DNA from 3 places in the Streptosporangium sp. NPDC023963 genome. Region 2 is predicted to be linked to each of the others. Evidence: riboswitches for the same ligand, from Rfam matches in the RefSeq annotation. Region 2 holds a riboswitch; each other region holds the start of a gene.

Evidence for each region. A riboswitch is a leader RNA that binds a small molecule or an ion and turns the genes downstream of it on or off. The one in region 2 is predicted to bind cyclic di-AMP.
Region 1: another riboswitch for cyclic di-AMP. It lies ahead of AB0F88_RS34095 (C40 family peptidase); the one in region 2 lies ahead of AB0F88_RS15395 (CHAP domain-containing protein).
Region 3: another riboswitch for cyclic di-AMP. It lies ahead of AB0F88_RS02785 (C40 family peptidase); the one in region 2 lies ahead of AB0F88_RS15395 (CHAP domain-containing protein).

The regions. Positions count from the first base shown of each region.
Region 1 is NZ_JBEZZK010000015.1:169,657-177,129, forward strand. Features, by position in the region: gene AB0F88_RS34080 (Uma2 family endonuclease) at 1-288, shown strand, start outside; gene AB0F88_RS34085 (branched-chain amino acid aminotransferase) at 392-1,486, opposite strand; gene AB0F88_RS34090 (3-isopropylmalate dehydrogenase) at 1,660-2,706, opposite strand; cyclic di-AMP (ydaO/yuaA leader) riboswitch at 2,847-3,079, shown strand; gene AB0F88_RS34095 (C40 family peptidase) at 3,067-3,675, shown strand; gene serA (phosphoglycerate dehydrogenase) at 4,186-5,775, opposite strand; gene AB0F88_RS34105 (hypothetical protein) at 6,061-6,915, shown strand; gene AB0F88_RS34110 (FtsX-like permease family protein) at 7,020-7,473, opposite strand, start outside.
Region 2 is NZ_JBEZZK010000004.1:201,580-209,052, forward strand. Features, by position in the region: gene AB0F88_RS15380 (hypothetical protein) at 1-136, opposite strand, end outside; gene AB0F88_RS15385 (oxidoreductase) at 325-1,206, shown strand; gene AB0F88_RS15390 (TetR/AcrR family transcriptional regulator) at 1,222-1,800, shown strand; cyclic di-AMP (ydaO/yuaA leader) riboswitch at 2,500-2,638, shown strand; gene AB0F88_RS15395 (CHAP domain-containing protein) at 2,657-3,352, shown strand; gene AB0F88_RS15400 (ABC transporter substrate-binding protein) at 4,035-5,384, shown strand; gene AB0F88_RS15405 (sugar ABC transporter permease) at 5,468-6,412, shown strand; gene AB0F88_RS15410 (carbohydrate ABC transporter permease) at 6,508-7,314, shown strand; gene AB0F88_RS15415 (GH1 family beta-glucosidase) at 7,311-7,473, shown strand, end outside.
Region 3 is NZ_JBEZZK010000001.1:667,351-674,823, reverse strand. Features, by position in the region: gene AB0F88_RS02805 (phosphotransferase family protein) at 1-613, opposite strand, end outside; gene AB0F88_RS02800 (NYN domain-containing protein) at 765-2,087, shown strand; gene AB0F88_RS02795 (hypothetical protein) at 2,135-2,767, shown strand; gene AB0F88_RS02790 (NlpC/P60 family protein) at 3,011-3,961, shown strand; cyclic di-AMP (ydaO/yuaA leader) riboswitch at 4,808-4,966, shown strand; gene AB0F88_RS02785 (C40 family peptidase) at 5,100-5,615, shown strand; gene AB0F88_RS02780 (hypothetical protein) at 5,828-6,706, shown strand; gene AB0F88_RS02775 (M48 family metallopeptidase) at 6,703-7,473, shown strand, end outside.

The DNA.
Region 1 (7,473 bases), on a different contig from region 2:
CCCCTCTGGGATCCCAGCCACGTGTACGCCAACGCCACACTGCTGGTCGCCGAGGTCGTCTCCCCGAGCAGCGTTCACGACGACCACGTGGTCAAGCCCCGGGCCTGCGCGCTCGCGGGAGTTCCGCTCTACCTGGTCATCGACACCTTCGCGAACCGGTTCAGGTTGCTCAGCCGACCGGGTCCGGAGGGTTACGCCGACGAGGTCACCGAGTCGCTGGGCAAGCCTCTTGAGCTCCCCGCGCCCTGGAACCTCACGATCGACACCGGCAAGCTCATCGAGGGATAGATTCGCCCGCCGGGAGGCCGGGCCGGGTGGGAGACCGGGCCTCCCGCGCGGGACCGGCGGACACCTCTGCCGACCGGTCCCCGCGGATCTCCTTCGTACGGGACTAGCAGATCTTGTGGACCCAGCTGTGCGGGTCGGGACGGGATCCGTACTGGATGCCCACGAGCTCCTCGCGGATCTTCGAGGTGACGGGCCCCTGGGTGCCGTCGCCGACCGTCCAGGCGCGGTCGGCGCCCTTGACCGAGCCGACCGGGGTGACCACCGCGGCGGTGCCGCAGGCGAAGACCTCGGTGAGCTCGCCCGTCTCGCAGCCTCGCTGCCACTCCTCGACCGACAGGCGCCCCTCCTCGGCGTGGAGGCCGAGGTCGGAGGCGAAGGAGAGGATCGAGTCGCGGGTGATGCCGGGCAGGAGCGTTCCGGTGAGCGCCGGGGTGAGCAGGCGGTCGCCGTAGACGAAGAACAGGTTCATCCCGCCCATCTCCTCGACGTAGCGGTGCTCGCTCGCGTCGAGCCAGACCACCTGGTCACAGCCCTGCTCGACGGCCTGGCGCTGGGCCACGAAGGCCGCCGCGTAATTGCCGCCGCACTTGGCGAAGCCGGTGCCGCCGGGGGCCGCACGGGTGTACTCGGTGGAGAGCCAGACCGTGACGGCCTTGCCCCCGCCGAAGTAGGCCGCCGCCGGGGAGGCGATGACCATGTACTTGTAGGTCCTGGACGGGTAGTTGACTCCGAGCGCCGGCTGCGTCGCGATCATGAAGGGGCGCAGGTAGAGGCTGTGGCCCGGCGTGGTCGGAACCCACTCGCGGTCGGTCTGGACGAGCAGCTCCAGCGACTCGACGAACGCCTCCTCGGGCAGCTCGGGCATCGCCATCCGCGCCGCGGAGGTGTTGAAGCGCGCGGCGTTGGCCTCGGGCCGGAAGGTCACGATCGAGCCGTTCTCCTGGCGGTAGGCCTTGAGCCCCTCGAAAAGCTCCTGCGCGTAGTGGAAGACCGACGTCGCGGGGTCGAGGCTGAGCGGGCCGTACGGCATGAGCCTGGCGTCGTGCCAGCCCCGCCCCTCGGTGTAGTCGATCGAGATCATGTGGTCGGTGAAGACCTGACCGAACCCCGGGCTCGCCAGTACCTGCTCGCGCTCTGCCGCGGTGCGAGCGTGGTCGGAGAGCTGCACGTCGAAGCTGAGCTTCTGAGCGGTGGTCATCGCACGGATCCTTCTCTTGGTGTCTGGCTTACCCTTGGGTCCATTCTGCGTCGGACCGGGTAACGGGAAACTACTCCATCCATGCCGAAAACCGGCAGTGCTGGAGAAACAAAAACGCACCTGGCGGCTCGGGTGAGCCGCCAGGCGCGTCGGGGTCGAGGAGGGCGGCTTCCTCAGCCGGCTACTCGGGCGGTGATGTCGTCGCCGATCTCGCGGGTGGTCCGGCCCGCCTTGCCGGCCGGCCGCTCGGCCAGGTCGCCGGCGACGGCCTGCTCGACCCTGGCGGCCTCGGCGGCCAGGCCCAGGTGGTCGAGGAGCATGGCGACCGACAGGATCGTGGCGGTCGGGTCGGCCTTGCCCTGGCCCGCGATGTCGGGGGCGCTGCCGTGGACCGGCTCGAACATGCTCGGCGCGGTGCGGTCGGGGTTGACGTTGCCGCTGGCCGCCAGGCCGATGCCACCGGCGATCGCCGCGCCGATGTCGGTGAGGATGTCGCCGAAGAGGTTGTCGGTGACGATCACGTCGAAGCGCTCGGGCTGGCTGACGAAGAACATCGAGGCCGCGTCGACGTGGCAGTAGTCGGTCTGGACGTCGGGATACTCCAGGCCGACGCGGTCGAAGGTGCGGGCCCAGAGGTCGCCGGCGTAGGTGAGCACGTTGGTCTTGTGGACCAGCGTCAGCTTCCTGCGGGGGCGGCCCAGCGCCTTGTCGAAGGCGTAGCGCACGACGCGCTCGACGCCGTGGGCGGTGTTCAGCGACTCCTGGGTGGCGATCTCGTGCGGCGTGCCCCGGCGCATGACGCCGCCCGCCCCGGCGTACGGGCCCTCGGTGCCCTCGCGGACGACGACCATGTCGATGTCCTCGGGGCGGGCCCCGCCCAGCGGCGTCTCGACGCCGGGGAAGAGCTTGACCGGGCGGAGGTTCACGTAGTGGTCGAGCCGGAAGCGGAGCTTGAGCAGCAGGTCGCGCTCCAGGACGCCCGGGGGCACGCTGGGGTCGCCGACCGCGCCGAGCAGGATCGCGTCGTATCCGCGCAGCTCGTCGAGGACCGGGTCGGGCAGGGTCTCGCCGGTCTCGTGGTAGCGCTTGGCGCCGAGGTCGTAGGTGGTGGGCTCCACCTTCGTGCCGACCGCTTCGAGGACCTTCAGCCCCTCGGTGACGACCTCGACTCCGATTCCGTCCCCGGGGATGACCGCCAGGCGAATGTTACGCGAATCCATGCAGGCACCTTACCGGTCCGTCTCGGTGATCGAACACCGGTCTCATTCTCCGGACACATCCGCCCGGCGAGACGTTTGATCGTTTTGTCCGTCTTTGCTTGGTATTGACCGTTTCGTGAGGTTTCGTTATGGTCCTCCCAATCACGTCAATGCCTAATCCGTACGGGCCATCCCCTTACCGGGCCCGCACGGAGCCGGGGAACCACTCTTTACGGGATCTACCGGACACCGGGCGCCCCGCTCCTCCCCCGGAGCGCGTTCCCGGCCGTCATCAGGTGGATTCCTTGGGGCGAATCAGCGCGTTCTCGCGCCGTAGGGCGGCCTCCACGCCCGAGCCCGACAGCTCACCCGGCCGGCCTTATGGAAGGAATCACCCTGTCCGGCACAGTTCTCCCCCGCGTCCTGTCCATCTCCGCCTCCATGATCGTCGCCGGCGCCGCGGTGTGCGCGAGCTCGACCGCCGCCCTGGCCGCGTCCCCGCCCCCCGCCCCCGGGCCCGCCGCGCTCAACACCCCCGCGCTGAAGGACGCGCTGAAGGCCGCGGCCGTCAAGCCCGCCTGGCAGAAAGCCGTGAAGTGGGCCATGTCCAAGCGCGGAACGCCCTACGTCTGGGGCGGCACCGGCAACGGCGGCTTCGACTGCTCCGGCCTGGTGCTCCGCGCCTACGGCGCCGCCGGCATCAAGCTCCCCCGCGTCACCAACGACCAGTACGCCGCCTTCTCCAAGAAGATCGCCTGGAAGAATCTCAAGCCCGGTGACCTGGTCTTCTTCAGCGGTCTCGGCCACGTCGGCATGATCACAAAGCCCGGCTACATGGTTCACGCCCCGCAGACCGGCGACGTGGTCAAGGAGGAGAAACTCGACTCCTGGCGCCGCGACTCCTTCGCCGGCGCGGTGCGCCCCGACCCGCAGGGGGTTCAGCTGACCAAGCGGGTCGAGCTCGCGACCGAAACCGTACCCGGCGGATGAGACACGCCGGCGGATCACCGCCGGGAGGCCGTGGAGACCCCGGCGGCGGCGAGAACGGGTTCAGCGGGTGGGAGCACCGCCGTTGTCCCTGCGGTCCAGAGCGGTCTGGAGCGCGTCGATGGCCTCGTCCTCGGTCTCCTCGGGACGGTTCCAGGGATACATGTCGTACATGGCGAATCTCGTCTCGGTCGCATGCCTGCAAGGAAGGTGGTCGAGACTCCGGTCGGGACTCCGACCAGGCCTGATGTCGCGGGTCCGGATCACGGACCGGCGGCGGGGGGCTGGGAGCCGGCACGCGCCACGACACCGCGGCGAGTCGCCGGCCTGCCCCTGTCAGGCCTCGCCGCGGCAGGTAGGAATTACGAGAACCTGGCGCATTTCACTTCAGGCTACCTGGCCGCGGGAAAGCCGTCTCGCCCGGTGTACACACTTCTCACATGCTGAGACGAGAAGTGGCCGCCGTCCCGGTCTCCGGGGCGGCGGCCACATCGGCGGTACGGCTGGGTACGGCTAGTCGGCCAGGTCGACCGAGCGGCCGCTGTCGGCGCCGATCTCCGAGCCGATCTGGTCGATCACCTCGGCCGGGATGGCGGTGTCGACGGTGAGCGCGATGAGCGCCTTGCCGCCCTTGGCGTCGCGGGCCACCTGCATCGAGGCGATGTTGATCGAGTGGTCGCCGAGGATGCGGCCGACCACGCCGACGATGCCGGGGCGGTCGGTGTAGGTGAAGAACGACAGGTGGTCGGTCGGCTCGATCTCCATCTGGTAGCCGTTGACCTCGACGATCTTCGTGATCTGCCTCGGCCCGGACAGGGTGCCGGAGACCGAGACCGCGCGGCCGTCGGCGAGGACGCCCCGGACCGTCACGACGTTGCGCCAGTCGGGGCTGTCGGAGCTGGTGATCAGCTCGACCGACACGCCGCGGTCCTTGGCCAGCAGCGGGGCGTTGACGTAGGTGACCGAGTCCTCGACCACGTCGGTGAAGACGCCCTTGAGCGCGGCCAGCTCCAGCACGCGGACGTCGTGGGAGGCGATCTCGCCGCGCACCTCGACGTCGAGCTTGGTGGCGACCTCGCCCGCGAGGGCGGTGAACACCCGGCCGAGCTTCTCGGCCAGCGGCAGGCCCGGCTTGACGTCCTCGGCGACGGCGCCGCCCTGGACGTTGACCGCGTCCGGCACGAACTCCCCGGCGAGCGCGAGCTTCACGCTGCGCGCGACCTGGGTGCCGGCCTTCTCCTGGGCCTCGTGGGTGGAGGCGCCCAGGTGCGGGGTGACGACGACCTGGTCGAGCTCGAAGAGCGGGCTGTCGGTGACCGGCTCCTTCGGGAACACGTCGATGCCGGCGCCGGCGACGCGGCCCTCCTTGATCGCGGAGTAGAGGGCGTTCTCGTCGATGATGCCGCCGCGGGCGACGTTGATGAGGCGGACGTTCGGCTTGACCGTGTGGAGCTCCCTGTCGCCGATGAGGCCGATGGTCTCCTTGGACTTGGGCAGGTGCACCGTGATGAAGTCGGCCTCGCTCAGGGCCTCCTCCAGCGAGACCAGCCGGACGCCCATCTGCGCGGCGCGGGCCGGCTGCAGGTAGGGGTCGTAGGCGATCAGCTCGACGCCGAACGGCTGGAGTCGCTGAGCGACCAGCTGGCCGATCTTGCCGAGGCCGAGGATCGCGACGACCTTCTCGTCGAGCTCCACGCCGGTGTACTTCGAGCGCTTCCACTCGCCGCCCTTGAGCGCGGAGTGCGCCTGGGCGACGTTGCGGGCGGAGGCGAGGATCAGGGCGACGGTGTGCTCGGCGGCGCTGGTGATGTTGGAGGTGGGCGCGTTGACGACCATGACACCGGCCTTGGTGGCGGCCTCCACGTCGACGTTGTCCAGACCGACGCCCGCGCGGGCGACGACGCGGAGCCGGGGCGCGTTGGCGATCGCCTCGGCGTCGACCTGCGTGGCGCTGCGCACGATGAGCGCGTCCACGTCGGCGAGGGCGGGCAGGAACTGGGCACGGTCGGCGCCGTCGGTGTGGCGGACTTCGAAGTCCGCGCCCAGAACCGCGAGACCGGCCTCGGAAAGTTCCTCAGCGACCAGTACGACAGGCTTGTTCACAGGCTGGATCCTTACTAGACGGTGAGGGGTGCACGGACCTCACGTAGTCTATCGGCGCTTGTGAACGCGTTCACGAGTGTCCCGCGATCCGAGACGCCCCACGCCGGCCAGGACGCTCCCGGAGACACCGGAGACACCCTCGAGGCGCGAGGGGGCTTCGGGACCCAGGAGGCGGTTACCCGTCCTTGACAGATCTCATGCACCCAAAATTCAAGTTGGTATTGATCCCAGGAAAACTTCGCGATTACCCTGATAAGCCGTGGTCCACTACCTATCGTTCCTCATATGAGCATCGGGAACCCCGCTCTCGGCAACGTGCTCGCGCAGCACGGCGATCCGCACCGGCTGCTTGCGGCGCTGGCCGAATGGGGACTCCTGGTTGCCGTGCGACCCGACCGCTCCGTCGTGCTCGGCACGACCCAGGCCGGTGATCGTGTCCTGCTCGGGTACACCTCGGCGGACACCTACGCGCGGCACCGTGGCAGCCACTCGCTGTCGGCGTGCGACGCCGACACCATCCTCGACATCCAGCGGGTCACCGGCGTGCGGGAGATCGTGATCGACGCGGCGGGCCCGGCGGCCGCGGCCGTGCCGATCGAGGATCTCCAGCGCTACCTGCTCTCGACACGCAGCGGCCCCACGCCCGCGCTGTCGAGCGCGGCGCCGACGGCGTACGCGACCGGGGCGATGGCCACGGTCTCGCGTCCCGCGCCCGCGCGCCCGCCGAGAGCGCCGGTGCCCGCCGCACCCTCCCAGCCGTGGATCCCGGCGCCCCGGCCGCACCTGTCGGGCCCGATGCAGATGGTGGACCCGGGATACCGCCGGTGCGACCATCCGATCCTGCCCGCGCTGCGCGCCGCGATCTCGCAGCTGCTCGTCGACTACCCGCTCGTCCACCACGTGTGGATCTCCGAGGCCAGCACCTCCTCGGGCGCGCCGGGAATCATGCTGCACGTGAAGGTGCACATGTCGGCGGCCGAGGACGTGGTCAGGGACATCCATCGCGGGGTGCGCGCCCGGCTGCCGCAGCTCGCCGCGAGCGAGGCGCCGATCCTGATGGCCAGGGTCGCCGACGCGCGCAGCGAGCAGCGGATGGTCGAGCTGGGTGCCCACGTGGTCTGCGCCGACGTCACCGACTGAGCGCTCCGACCGGCCGGGCAGGGCGAGCCGGGGTTGACCCCCGCGCCGATGCCCGGCCGCCCCCGGAGCTCCGGGGGCGGCCGGGCACGGCCCGGAACGGCGGGTCAGGTCAGGCGGCGGGTGAGCACCACCCTCGTCCGGACGCACAGCCCGGCCAGCAGCGCGGTCAGCAGGGGCAGGCCGACCAGCACGCCCGCCACCAGGAGCCAGGGCACGTCGACCACGAGGGTGACCAGGCCGGACGGCATGTCGTTCACCGTTCCGACCCCGGAGGCCCGGGCGCGGTAGAACCCGCTGAAGACGCTCGCCACCCCGGCGACCAGCCCGACCAACATCCCCGCCCCCACCCCCAGGCCGGAGACGAACGCGGCCTGTCCGGCGACGAGAAGGCGCTGGACGCGGCCCGCCGCCCCCACCGCCGCCAGCGTGGCGCGGTCGGGACGGCCCTCCGCCACGGCCAGGCCGGTCGCCGCGAACGTGCCCCCGAGAACGAGGACCGACGCGCCGGCGGCGAAGGCGAGGAGCGTCGCCATGTCGTCGTCGCGGAAACCCCGCTCG
Region 2 (7,473 bases):
GGGCACCGAGCAGCCCGGCATGATGGGCCTCCACCGCGCAGAGCATCTGCAGCGGGGACTCCACCCAGGCAACGGCCGAACCCTGTTCCCGCGCGTGGTCTCGGCCGTCCTCCACGCCGGGCGATGACCCGTTCACGACTGCCACAACCTAACCCGGTGTCCTTAAGCGCCCGGGAACTGCGGATGAACAGCCGACCACGCGTGCTTGTGGGTGATCTTTCCGGCCTTTACCGTGGTGTACGGAACGGTTTCGTACACTTCGTGGTCCGGTACGGATCCGTCCTTCGATTCGGAAGATCCGTCAATCCGGAAGAGGAGCGAGCGATGTGGACAGCTGACGAGATCCCCGACCTGACCGGCTCCGTCGCGGTGGTCACCGGGGCGAGCGGCGGCATCGGCGTGCCGACGGCGCTCGAGCTGGCCAGGCACGGCGCCCGGGTCGTCCTGACCGCGCGCGACGCGGACAGGGGCCGGGCCGCGCTCGACGCGGTCAGGGCGGCGGTGCCGGGGGCGGCCGCGGAGGTGAGGGCGCTCGACCTGGCCGACCTCGGCTCGGTGCGCGCGTTCGCCGAGACGGTCGACGGGCCGCTCGACCTGCTGGTCAACAACGCCGGGGTGGGGCCGATGCCCCGGCGGACCACCGCCGACGGTTTCGAGACCCAGCTCGGCGTCAACCACCTGGGGCACTTCGCGCTGACCGGGCTGCTCATGCCACGCCTGCTGGCCGCCCCCGCCGCCCGGGTGGTCACGGTCTCCAGCGACGCCCACGCCGTCGGCGCGATCGACTTCGACGACCTGGCTCTCGACCGCCGGTACGGCAGGTTCTCCGCCTACGGCCGTTCCAAGCTGGCCAACCTGCTGTTCGCCCTGGAGTTGCAGCGCCGCGCCGACGCCTCGGGGACGGCCCTGCTGAGCCTGGCGACCCATCCGGGCATGACGGCCACCGGCATCATGAAGGCCGGCGCCCTCTCCCGCCCCCTCAACGCCCTGCTGCGCCTGGCGCTGCAGCCGCCCGCCAAGGGCGCCCTGCCGTCCCTGTACGCGGCGACCTCCCCCGAGGCGAGGGGCGGGCAGTACGTCGGGCCGGGGCCGAAGGTGCTGCGCCCCTCGCCGAGGGCGCTGGACGCGGCCGTGGCGGCGAGGCTCTGGGAGAGGTCGGAGGAGCTGACCGGCGTACGATTCTGGGAGATCAGGCAGCACTCGTGAACCACCGGAGGCACCTTGCGTCTCGATCCCGCGCGGGAACGGGCGATCCTCGACGCGACTTCGGGCCTGCTGTCCGAGGTCGGATACGACCGGATGTCCGTCGACCAGATCGCCAGGCGGGCCAGCGCCAGCAAGGCCACGATCTACCGTCGCTGGCAGGACAAGGAGGCGCTGGTCGTGGACCTGATCTGCAACCACCTTGAGATCGAGGTCGCGCCGCCGCCCGACACCGGGACGATGCGCGGGGATCTGATCGAGGTCGTGGACGGGTTCTGCCGGATCCTGGAACGGAGACACTCGATGATCTTCGGCCTGTTCCCCGCGCTCCTCACCTCCCCCGACCTGGCCGCCGCCCTGCGCGACAACGTGCCCCGCGCCGACATCACGGGCACCACCCCGCTGCTCGACCGCGCCAGGGAGCGCGGCGAGCTTCCGGGGCCGGTGGACGCGGCGGAGCTCAGGAAGGTCACCGAGGCGCTGGTGTGGTACCGGCTGTTCTTCACCGGAAAGCCGCTGGACCGGGAGTTCGTCGAGGAGACGGTCGACCGCTTCCTGCTTCCGCTGTTTCGCGCGTGGTCCGGCCCCGCGACCTGAGCGGACACCTTCCCGGAACGCGCTCCCCTGCGCCGCGCGCCTTTACCTTCGCGGACGACGAGGCCTCCTGGAAAGCGGGTTCCTTTACCTCCCGCCTTTACCTTCGCGGGCGTCGGGCCCCTCCGGGAGCACGTTTCTTTACCCTTCGGGCGGCCAGTCCCGCCGACGGCCCGATCGCGCCCATCCCCACCGCCCTGAGCTGCGGAAACCCCGTCAGGCACGGGCAAGCGGCCGCCGGATCCCGCGCGCCCCGCCCTGACCCCCATGGGAGAACCCCTACCATCCGAATACTTTTTACCATCGAATGCCTGTTCGATAATCCGAGAGCACGCCACCTCGGACCAGGGGGCTCGCCCGCACGTCACAGCACCTCCCGGCCGGCGGCTCGCAGGCGGGTCCGGAAACCCGGGATCGCCGCGAGGACAGGGGATCCCGGCCTCGGCGAGGCGCCCTCCCGCCCGCCGGGAAGGGGCGCGGCCGGCACGGTCCCACCCCGCCCCCCGGGCCGGACGGCACCCCGCGACACCGGCCCGGTTCGGACGTATTCCCAAGCCAGGGCAATATGTCCTACTTGTAATCGTCTGTCCCCCTGGCGTACCTTCGTCCTATTCATGGCAATTGCCTAGGTCTATCCAGGTCTGTGCATTGCCGTCACATTGCCCGACTGTGTCCCACCTGGCGGAGACCTTCCGCCGCTGGTGGGCGCGGCCGCCGAATCCGCGAGGTCTGCGGAACCGGGGAACCACGTTCCTGGGGTGAATCAGCGCACTCGTGCGCCGTAGGGCACTTCCCAGCCCGAACCCGTCAGCTAACCCGGTAGGCGGAATGGAAGCGAAGCAAGGAGTCGAACCCCCGTATGGCTAAGCATCGCCTCATCTCCACCCCCCGCGCGGCATGCGCCGTCCTGGGTGCCTGTATCGCCCTGACGACCGGCACCACCGGCGTCGCCCTGGCCGACGGCCACGGCGTCGTGAACGCACCCCCCGTCGACACCAAGGCACAGGATTCCAAGGCCGCCAAGACCCCGCTCCAGATCGTGGCCGAGAGGCTGCCCAAGGTCTCCGCGGCGAAGGTCCTGGACATCGCCTCCAAGCAGATCGGCATCCGCGAGAACTCCCAGGGCGGCGGGACCAAGTTCCACTCCTGGTACATGTCGAGCCCTCGCGCCAAGGAGACCCTCGCCCGCGACGGCGGCAACACCGTGTACGACTACGCCAACGCCCCCTGGTGCGCGATGTTCGTCTCCTGGGTCGGCGAGATGGCCGGCATCCGCCCCACCATGGGCTGGGACGCCTACACCGTAGCCCACGCCGAGTGGTTCAAGGACAACGGCCACTGGGGCACCATCCCCACCCCCGGCGCCGTCGTCTACTTCGACTGGGACGGCGGCAAGAGCATCGACGGCATCGACCACGTCGGCTTCGTGAAGAAGGACAACGGAGACGGCACGATCACCACGATCGAGGGCAACACCGGCAACGGCGACGTCGAACAGCGCGTCCGGCCCGTCTCCCAGGTCGTCGGCTACGGCTACCCCGTCTACTCCAGCTGACCCCGCACCCGCCGCCCGCGCCCGCCGTCCCCCGCGGCGCGGGCGTCCCGGCCCCCCGCCGGTGAACGGCCGCCCGATCCCCCGCTCCCGGGGGCGCCGCTCGAACGAGCGGCGCCCCCGGGAGCTTTCCGCGTCCTCCCCATCCCCATCCCGGCGACGCTCGCCGCAGCGCCCCTCCCCCACGCCCGCCCCGGCGGCCCCCCTCTCGCGTCCCTCCCCCACGCCCGCCCCGGCGGTCCCCCTCTCGCACCCCTCCCCCACGCCCGCCCCGGCGGTGGCGGCACCCGCGCTCGCGCCTCTTCCCCGCGTTCCCCGCGTTCCCCGCGCTTGCCCTGACACCCCCTTGACAGCCTTCCGCCGCCACCGCCGAGGGCGCCCGCGGCGGCCACCGTCCCGCACGGACACGAAATGCCCCGACTGTATGTCCGTGAGATGGGAGCGCTCCCAATCACCCTGATGAGGCGTTTGTGCACCTTCGATACCGATAGTCCTGCCTAAAACAGCCGGATGTAACGGTTGAGTTTCGGCATATTGACGTCCTGGTTGCCTATCGTCCACTCTTCGTGGGAGCGCTCCCAAAGCACATTGAGGAACGACCTCGTCGCGAGGACCGCGTTTGTCGGGGACCGGCCCGCGATGTCGCCTCCCAATGATTCGGGCGACCACCTGAGAGGGGTCCGTAATGTTGAACAACAAGCGGCACGGCAAGCTGGCCGCCGTCGCGGTCATGGCGGCCACCGCCCTGGCCATCACGTCGTGCAGTTCCAGCGAGCCGCCCGCGCCCGCAGCCGGCACCGGTTCCGCCGCTCCGGCCGAGCCGGTGACCATCACCGTGCACACCTTCGGCGGCGGCGAGAACTTCGGCTACGACAAGGCCGTGGAGAAGTGGAACGCGGCGAACCCGAACATCCAGGTCAAGTACCAGAACCTGACCGACCGTTTCGAGGACGTCTACCTCCCGCAGCTGCTCCAGCGCCTGCAGGCGGGCAGCGGCGCGGCCGACATCATCGCCCTGGACGAGGGCGCGATGGGCCTCATGAAGGCCCGCCCGCAGTTCTTCACCGACCTGGCCGAGTACGGGCTGGACAGCCGCAAGGCCGACTTCCCCGCGGCGAAGTGGGACAACGGCATCAACGCCGACAACAAGCTCTTCGCCCTGGGCACCGACATCGGCGGCATGACCATGTGCTACCGCAAGGACCTGTTCGAGAAGGCGGGCCTGCCCACCGACCGCGAGGAGGTCGGCAAGCTCTGGCCGGACTGGAACGCTTTCAAGGCGATCGGCGAGAAGTTCAAGGCCGCCAACCCCGGCAAGACCGATCCCAAGTTCATTGACGGCCCGAACACGCTCTACAACGTGATCCTGTCGCAGGAGGCGCCGAAGAACGGCAACATCGCCTACTTCGACAAGGAGAACAAGCTCGTCATCGAGACGAACCCGGCCATCAAGACCTCCTTCGACACGGTGAAGGCCTTCAGCGAGGCGGGCCTGACCGCCAAGCTCGCCTCGTTCAGCCCGCCGTGGAACGCCGCGATCAAGAAGGGCGCCTTCGCGACCATGGGCTGCCCGGCCTGGATGCTCGGCGTGGTCTCCGGTGCGGCCGGTGACGGCAACAAGGGCAAGTGGGACGTCGCGTCCGTGCCCGGCGGCGCCGGCAACTGGGGCGGCTCGTACCTGGCCATCCCCAAGCAGAGCAAGCACCCCAAGGAGGCCGCCGAGGTCCTGAACTACCTCACCGGCAAGGAGGGCCACGTCATGGCCTTCCAGGAGGCCGCGGCCTTCCCGAGCTCCATCCCCGCGCAGCAGGACCCGGCGGTCGCCGACCTGAAGAACGCGTTCTTCAACGACGCGCCGACCGGCCAGATCTTCGGCGCCTCGGTCAAGGACCTGCTGCCCGTCTTCCTCGGCGAGAAGCACGCCCAGGTCAAGACCTCGGTGGAGAAGGTGCTCGAGGGCATGGACCAGGGCTCGGTCCCCTACGACCAGGCCTGGACCAAGTTCCTCGAGGCCGGCGTCAAGGCAGCGGGCTGATCCCCGTACCGACCCGCATCGGCCCGGCTGCGGTTATCCCGCGGCCGGGCCTGTCGCCTGCCCCCGCTGAAAGGCTCTGATCGATGACATCGTACGTCGGCTCCCCGGCCGGGCGCCGCGGACCGAGTCGGGGCAACGGGTGGGCCCGGTTCGACCTCCGGGCGACCCCCTACTTCCTCGTCTCCCCATATTTTCTGCTCTTCGCCGTCTTCGGCATCTTCCCGCTCGGCTACACCCTCTGGGTCTCGCTGCACGAGTGGGAGCTCGCCGGGGACAAGACCCTCGTCGGCCTCGACAACTACATCGAGCTGATCACCGACGAGGCCTTCTGGAACGCGGTTTTCAACACCCTCGGCATGTTCGTCATGTCGACGATCCCGCAGCTCGTCCTGGCCCTTCTGCTGGCCAACGCGCTCAACAAGCGCATCCGGGGACGGCTCTTCTTCCGCCTCGGCGTGCTGCTGCCGCTGATCACCTCCGTCGTCGCCGTCGCGGTGGTCTTCACCCAGCTGTACGGGCGCGACTACGGCATGATCAACTGGTTCCTGAGCTTCTTCGGGGTCGACGCGATCAACTGGCAGAACGAGAAGTGGTCCTCGTGGATCGCGATCTCCACGATGATCGACTGGCGCTGGACCGGCTACAACGCGATCATCCTGCTGGCCGCCATGCAGACCATCCCCAAGGACCTCTACGAGGCCGCCGCCATCGACGGCGCCACGCCCAGGCGGCAGTTCTGGCAGATCACCATCCCGATGCTGCGCCCGACGATCGTCTTCGTCGTGTTCATCTCCACCATCGGCGGCCTGACGCTGTTCACCGAGCCGGTCATGTTCGACGGCAACCCGACGATGAGCGGCGGCGCCACCGGCCAGTACCAGACCGTGGCGATGTTCATCGTCAAGGAGGCGTTCCGCGACTTCGACTTCGGCTACGCCGCGGCCGCCTCGTGGCTGCTGTTCGCGCTGATCCTCATCGGGACACTCATCAACTACTCCTTCACCCGCCGTATCGGGGGTTCCAAGTGACGGTCACCCAGATCCGGCGACCGCCGGCGCAGCACGCCCGGCGGCGGCCTCCCGGCCCGTCGGCCGCACGGAACCGCATCTGGGACGCCGGTCCCATGACGAAGGTCGTGCTGGCCTTCGCCCTCGTGCTGTCGGCGTTCCCCATCTACTACATGTTCATCATGGCCACCCGGACCAACGAGGAGGCCATCGACGTACCGCCGCCGCTGCTCCCCGGCGGCCACCTCGGCGAGAACATCGCGCGGCTGCTGTCCACCGAGGACGCCTACTTCATGACCGGCCTGGTGAACTCGGCCATCGTCTCGGTCACCGTGACGGTCTCGGTCGTGCTGATCTCCACCCTGGCCGGCTTCGCCTTCGCGAAGCTGCGCTTCCGGGGCAGCAAGATCCTGCTGGGCCTGATCCTGGTGACGATGATGGTCCCGCTCCAGCAGATGGGCGTCGTGCCGCTGTACGAGCTCATGGTCACCCTCGGGTGGACCGGCCAGCTGAAGGCGGTGATCCTGCCCTTCCTGGTCAACGGCTTCGGGGTCTTCATGATGACCCAGTACGCCACCCAGGCGGTGCCGGACGAGCTGGTCGAGGCGGCCCGCGTCGACGGCGCCTCCACCATGCGCATCTACGTGAGCGTCATCCTCCCCGCGCTCCGGCCGGGCATGGCGGTCCTCACGCTCCTGGTCTTCATGCAGACCTGGAACGAGTTCATGTGGCCGCTGATCGTGCTGAACCCGGACAACCCGGTGGTTCAGACCTCGATCGCGGCACTCAACCAGGCCCACGGAACCGACTACGTGATGCTGTTCACCGGCACCGCGGCGTCGGTCCTGCCGCTGTTCATCGTTTTCATCGCGTTCGGCCGCCAGATCGTCGGCGGACTCATGGAAGGTGCGGTCAAGGCGTGACGACGCAAGAGACGCGGATTCAGACCCCGGAACTGATCTTCCCGACGAACTTCGTCTGGGGCGCGGCCACCTCCGCCTACCAGATCGAGGGCGCTGTGTCGGAGGGCGGCCGAGGCCGCTCCATCTGGGACACCTTCGTCAAGCAGCCGGGACGGGTGG
Region 3 (7,473 bases), on a different contig from region 2:
CGCCCGTCCCGGGGATCTCCAGGGGGCGCATCTCCCCGGCGGTGAACGGGGCGTCGTGCAGCCTGGCCAGGATCTCGACGCTGCTCCGCTGCAGCCGGTCGCGGTCGGCGGGGGAGGCGTCCAGCAGCCAGCTCCCGAAGGTGTAGGGCATCACGTCCGGCGGCACGTCACCGGTGAGCCGCTCCATCACGAAGAACGGGGCGCCCAGCCGCCCGGGGTCGGGCTCGTACCACAGGGCCCGGGGCGCGAGCACGCCCGCGCGCTCCCTGACCAGCCGCATGACCTCGTACTGCCTGCCGAGGTCGTATCCGGGGAAGACCGGCACCGCCTCGCTCGCCGGGGCCATCCGGGCGACGCACGCGACCTCGTGCCCGCCCTCGGCGGAGGTCCAGGAGGCGTCGAAGAGCAGCGTCTCGCTGGACATGCCATTGCCCGAGGGACGCGACAGCGGGGAGACCGCGACGGGGGAGCCCACCTTCCCGGCGAGCCATGAGCGCATCCGTTCCCGTAACTCCCCGAGGTCGCGGGTCGATGTCCGCATGCTCTTGCCGGCCTGCCGGCCGGGCTCGTTCGTCGGCTCGTCCATCGCGCTCTCCCGGGTGGCGTGCGTCACAAGGCGATCCGCACAGTCGTAACCCAGCAGCAAGCGCTTGTCCATAAAGCGTTCACAGGCTCGTCGGCCGCCGGTCGATTCACGGTCAGGTCGGGGTCAGGGTGCGGTAGCCGTACCCTTGACGTGAAGACCGATCCGAGTAGGGGCCGTGATGAGTTCAGCCGGAGAGGGCCTGTCTCGTCCGTTACCCGAGCAGGTCCGCTTACATGTCGTGGAGCTGGCCTCCCAGATTCTCGGTTCGATGCCCGCCGCCTCGGTGCCGCTGCCCCTGAAGGGGATCGCCAGGTTCGACCCCCGCAAGCGGGCCAGGCTGGGCGGGGCGCCGATCGCCGCGCAGCTGGAGACCGACAAGAAGTTCCGCGAGCTGGTCGCGGAGACGCTGACCGAGGGCTGGCCCGAGCTGGTCGCGAGCCTCGCCGAGGGCACGGTCCCGCCGGCCGCCGAGCCCGTCATGGTGGCCGCGGCCGCCTACCTGACCCGGCCGCCCGGCTGGGCGGAGATGGTGGAGACCGCCCGCGCCGATCTGGAGCGGTCGGCCGCCGCGGCCGAGGGCTCGGCGCAGGAGCAGACGGTCTCCCGGCTGCGCGAGCAGCTGGCCGCCCAGAAGACCGCGGCCAAGGAGGAGTCAGAGCGGCTGCGCGAGCAGCTCAAGACCTCGCGCTCGGAGGTCTCCGACCTGCGCCGCAGGCTGCACGACGCCCGTGAGCGGACCAGGGCGGCCGAGGCGCGCGCCGCCGCGGCCCAGGAGGTGGCCGACGAGGCACGCGCCGCCGCGCTCTCGGCGGGGAGCACGGTGGAGAGCGAGCTGCGCCGCCTGCGCGAGCGGCTGGCCGACGCCGAGCGGCAGCTGGAGTCGACGCGCAGGGCCGCCCGCGAGGGCCGCAGCGTGGAGGACACCAAGGTGCGCATGCTGCTCGACGCCCTGCAGGACGCCGCCGCCGGGCTGCGCAGGGAGCTCGCCCTGCCCTCGGGCATCCACCGCCCCGCCGACTCGGTGGCCTCGGTGGCGCCCGGCAGGCAGGGGGTCCAGGCGGTTCCCGCGCGGGCGCTCGCAGACGACGACCCCGCCCTGCTCGACCAGCTGCTCGCGCTGCCGCAGATCCACCTGATTGTCGACGGTTACAACGTGACCAAGACCGGTTACGGCACGTTCACCCTCGCCGACCAGCGCACCCGCCTCCTCACCGGTCTCGGCGCGCTCTACGCGCAGACCCGCACCGAGCTGACCTGTGTCTTCGACGGCGCCGAGCTGAACGGGCCGGTCCCGGTGTCGGCGCCCAGGGGGGTGCGCGTGATGTTCAGCGCCCCGAACCAGATCGCCGACGACCTGATCCGCCAGCTGGTCCGCGCCGAGCCCGCGGGGCGTGCGGTCGCGGTGGTCTCCTCGGATCGCGAGGTGGCCGAGTCGGTCCGCAGGATGGGCGCCAGGCCGGTGCCCTCGGTGCTTCTTCTCCGCCGTCTGGGTCGCGCGTAAACCTTTCACGGTCGCCGCGCATCGGATCACCCAGGAGGTTTGATTCGATGAAGAAGATCATAACGCTCGCCCTCGCCGTCCTGGCCGTAGGAGCGACCGTGACCACGCCCGCGGCGGCCACGACGGCCGCCATCCCCAAGGGCTTCCTGCTGTACGAGAAGGACGCCGCCAGGAAGGACGACGACCCCGAGACCAACTGGAAGGTCGGCAACTCGGCGAAGGCGAAACTGGCCGTCAACCCGTGTGACAGGAGCACGCTGGCCGCGACCGGCCGGGTGGCCGCTCGGACGGTGACCTTCACCGGCGTGCCGGACTTCATGAAGGTCGAGCAGGTGGTCCTGTACGGTTCGCGGGCCTCGGCCGTCTCGGCCGTCGCCCAGGTGCGCGCCGCCCTGACCAGGTGCGGAGGCAGGACCGGCTCGGGTTCCGGCTACCGCTACGCCTCCTCGCGCCTGACCGGGCTCGGCGACGAGGCGCTGAGGATCTCCGGGCAGGTCTACTACGGGAAGAAGGCCGGGGTGGGCGGCGACCGGAGCGTGCTGGTCAGGAAGGGCAACGCCGTCGTGGTCTACCTCTGGGCGGGTGAGTACGCCAAGCCCGCGAAGAGCGACTGGACCGTTCAGCTGCGTGACGCGAGGAAGATGACCGCCAAGATCTGCGACATCGCCACCTGCCGGTAGCGAGACCTGGCGGGGTCCGGGGCGGACGGCCCCCCGTGGCCGGGGCGCCGCCGGTCGTGAGACGGGCGCCGCCGGTCGCGGGTAAGTCGCGGGTAAAGGGGTTCACCTGAGATTAAGGAGCAAACCCGGCAAAAAGGTGAGTCAATCATTACTTCTTCTGTACTATTCGCCGCAGGTCTGGTGCAGTCGGGAGGCGTTGACGTGGCCGTGGCGGGTTTGCCGGTTGGACTGATTCGGATACCGGTGGCGGCCGGGCTCGCTCTCGCGTTGCTGACGCTGCCGGTGGGCGGAGCGGCCGCCGATCCGAGGCCGACGGCCGCCCAGGCCAAGAAGAAGCTGGAGAAGCTCAACGAGCAGGCCGACCAGGTCGTCGAGAAGTACAACCAGGCCTCGGAGAAGTGGAAGCGGGCCAGGAAGAAGTACAACACGCTCAACGATGACCTGACCCGCCAGAACGAGCAGGTGGCCGGGCTGCGCAAGGAGCTCGTCACGATGGCCGTCAGCACCTACCAGGTCGGCGTGGTCAACGGCTGGGAAGGCATGATCTACCAGACCGACCCCGGCGCCCTGCTGAGCGGTCTGGCCGCCGCCGACCAGATGTCCACCTCCCGCGCCCAGTCCCTGAACGCCTTCGACGAGGCCACCAAGGTGCTGCGGACCAGCCGGGACCAGGCCAAGAAGGCGCTGGCCGAGGCCGACGAGACGCGTGACGAGCTGGCCAGGGAGAAGGCCAAGGCCGACAAGATGGTCAAGGCCCAGACGAAGATCCTGCGCGAGCTCAACGCCTTCAGGACGGGTAACCCCGAGAGCGCCGGGATCCAGTACAACGGCTCCGCCTCGGGCAACGCCCGCGCCGCCCTGCAGTTCGCCTTCGCCCAGGTCGGCAAGCCCTACCAGTACGGCGGCACGGGCCCGCGCGGCTGGGACTGCTCCGGCCTGGTCCAGAGCGCCTGGCGCAGCGGGGGAGTCAGCCTCCCCCGCACGACCTGGGAGCAGTGGAGCTGGGGCGCGAGCCGCAAGGTCTCGCTGAGCGAGCTCCAGCCGGGCGACCTCATCTTCAGCGAGGGTCTCGGCCACGTCAGCATGTACGCGGGCAACGGCCAGATCGTGCACGCCCCGCAGACCGGCGACGTCGTCAAGGTCGTCCCGCTGTCCGCCTACGGCCGCCGCATCGTCGGAGCCGTCCGCCCCTGACCGGGCCGGGCCGCGCTCCCGCCGGGGACGTCCCGGCCCCGTCTCGCGCCTGACGGGACGCCGGGAAACCGGATGTGCCGGCCCCGTCTCGCGCCTGACGAGACGCAGGGAAACCGGATGTGCCGGACGCGGCGGCACATCCGGCATCGGGACATGATCAAACCACGGACGCCCGAAGAGCGCGCGCCGGTCCCGAGCGCCTCGACTCCGACTCCGACGCCGTGCTCGGCCGTCGGCTCGACGGCGTGGCGGGCGATGCCGCGCTGGGTCACGCCCGCGCTGGGTCACGCCCGCGCTGGGTCACGCCCGCGCTGGGTCACGCCCGCGCTGGGTCACGCCCGCGCTGGGTCACGCCCGCGCTGGGCCACACCCGCGACGACTGTGCCGAGCGTCTGCGCACCGAGTACGGCACCTTCGGGCGGCTGCCCGGACCGATGCTCGACGCCGCCGGACTCGAGATCGTCGGGCGGACTTCCGGGAGCCGGTCCACGGCGCCTGCACGCGCGTCGGGCGCTGAGGTCACCCGGCCGGATCATGCGGGACCGCTCCATCGGCGGTGAGTGTGATGAAGATTACATAAATCGTGATTTGTTGGACTGGCGAGAAGGGTGTGACGAGAGTCATATCTCAATAGCATAAATAGCCATTAAGCAGGGGTAACAGGAAGATCAAGAGGGGTTGTCGATCTCCCAATTTGGCGAATGCTTTGCCGAAAGTTGGAGATCGGGGTAACTTCTGGCGTCGCGACGTGCAAGCCACGCCGTCGCGGCGAATGTCGGTCTTCGGGCCGGTGTCCCTATAGAAATCCAACCGGCCGCCGTGCCCCCACCCGGGGGCAGGGCTCATCACGGCGGCCCGCCGAATCTATGCAGCCAGGAGGCATGGAACCGGGGACCCAAAAGGCCCGATACAGCGTGGCCAGGGGTGAATCGGCGCGTTTTGCCGTAGGGCATCTTCCAAGCCCGAATCCGTCAGCTAACCCGGTAGGCATCAGTGGAAGTCCCAAGGAGAAATCCTGTCTACCACCCCGTACAACCCCCGTCTGTCGCGCCTTTTCCGCCTTTCCCTCGGCGGCATCGCCCTCACCCTGACCGCCTCAGCCGGAGCGGTCACCCTGGGGCCCACGGCGGCGCAGGCGGTGGACGGCCCCTCCGAGATACTGGTCAACAGCGCGGCCGGTGTCTCAGAGAAGGCCGAGAGCACCAACAAGACCGCCTCTCAGGCCGAGACCAAGGCTGAGACCAAGGTCAAGGCCAAGGGCAAGGCCAAAAAGAGCAGGGCGGCACTGCAGAGGATCCGGGCCGGTAAGGCGGTCTCGGCGGCCAAGAAGCAGATCGGCGATCCGTACCGGTGGGGAGCCTCCGGTCCCGGAGCGTTCGACTGCTCGGGGCTCGTCCGGTACGCCTGGCGGAAGGCGGGCGTGTCCCTTCCCAGGATCACGCACAGCCAGTACAGGTCGATCAGGAAAAAGGTCTCGTGGAGCAAGTTGCACCCCGGTGACCTGCTGTTCTTCAGTGGAAAGGGCCATGTCGGCATGTACGTCGGCAAGGGCAGGATGGTCCACTCGCCGAGCAGCGGCAAGACGGTCCGTATCGTGAGGCTGGCGGGCTATTACAGGTCCTCCTTCGCCGGAGCGGTACGGCCCGGGGCCTGAGCCCCGCACGGAGCCCAAGGTCCGCGCGTGAGCGCGGAGCCCGGGATCCACGCGTGAGCACGGAGCCCAGGTATGGAACCTGAGCCTGAGCCCGCGTCCGGGCACGCGCTCGAGCACATGCCCGAGCACGCGCCCGAGCACGGAAAAGCGGCCCCGGCCCTCCACCAGGAGGGCCGGGGCCGCTCCATGCCGGTCGAGTACCATCGGCTCGTATGTCCGTCCCGAAAGGGCGCCGCGCCGTGCTCGCCGGGATGCTGGCGCTGATGAGCGCCGGTCCGTTCGCCGGGACGGGACCTCTCCTGGCCGGAGCCGCGCCCCTCCCGCGCGCCCCCCGTCCCCCTGACCCGTACGGCGCCCGGACCCCTTCGCGCGTCCCGTACGCCTCCCGTAGCCCGCGCGATCCCCGCGACCTGTGGCCGGGCGCCGCGGTCACCGTCCGGGGCGAGTACTCCCTCGTGATCGGCCACGGCGTCCCGGCCGCCGTCCTGCGGGACCTGGCGGCCAGGGCCGACCGGGCCCGCGCGACGATCGCGGCGATCTGGGGGCCGGTCCCCGCGGTGGTCCTCTTCCCCGCCACCGACGCCGAGGCCGCGGCGCTCGCCGGGGCCGGGAGCACCCGCGGCCTGGCCGCGATGGCGACCGCGGACCGGGTGATCGTCCTGCCGTCGGGGTACGCCCGGCTCACCGCGACCGGCAGGGACGTGGTGATCACCCACGAGCTCGCCCACGTGGCCACCGGCGCGACGCGCGGCGGCCGGGTGCCGATGTGGCTGTCGGAGGGCTTCGCCGACTACGCGGGTTACCGCGACGCCGGGATCGCGGTGCGCACGGCCGCCGCCGAGCTGGCCGCCGAGGTGCGCTCGGGCGCCCTGCCCGCCCGGCTCCCCGGCCCGGCCGACTTCGCCCCCGGCGCGCCGAGGCTCGCGCAGGCGTACGAGGAGGCGTGGCTCGCCTGCCGGTTCGTCGCGGAGCGCTTCGGGGAGAAGGCCCTGGTGAGGCTCTACGGTAGCGATGTCGAGAGCACGCTGGGCCTGCCGGTGGCCGAGTTCACCCGAGCCTGGCGCGACTACCTCAGGGAGGAACTCACGTGACGCTGAGCACGACGGACACGCCCGCGGGCGTGCGGTCGGCGGGGTGGGCGCTGGCCGTCCTGGGGGTGGTCACGCTGGCGGTCGTGGCGTTCACCACGCCCTGGAGGGCGCTGCCCGAGGGGGCCCCGGCCGTCGTCCCCGATCCGGCCCGCGACTTCACCGCCGAGCAGATCGCCAGGGCCGGGACGTTCGACGCGCTGGTCAGCGTTCCCGGTTACCTGTCGCTCGGCCTGACGCTGGTCGTGGCGGGGGTGCTGGTCGCCACCCCGCTGGGCGCGCGGCTCGCCGGCCGGCTGCCGGGCCCCTGGTGGCTGCGGGCGCTCCTCGGCGTGCTGACGCTGTCGGTGGCCGTGGCGATCCTGCGCTGGCCCCTGGGGATGTGGTCGGAGAGCCACCTGCGCGACTTCGGGCTGTCCACCCAGGCCTGGCCGGCCTGGGCGGCCGACCGGGCCAAGAGCACCGGCATCGGCACCGCGCTGACCGCGATCATGGTGCTGGCGGTGATCGCCCTGGCGCGGCGCTACCGGCGCTGGTGGATCCCCGCCGCGGCCGGGGCGTTCGTCTTGACCGTGGTGGCCTCCTTCGCCTACCCGGTGCTCATCGAGCCGGTCTTCAACGACTTCAGGCCGCTGGAGGCCGGGCAACTCCGCGACGACCTGCTCGCCATGGCCGCCAGGGACGGCGTGCCGGTCGAGAACGTGCTCGTCGCCGACGCCTCCCGGCGGACCACCGCGCTCAACGCGTACGTCTCCGGATTCGGCGCGACC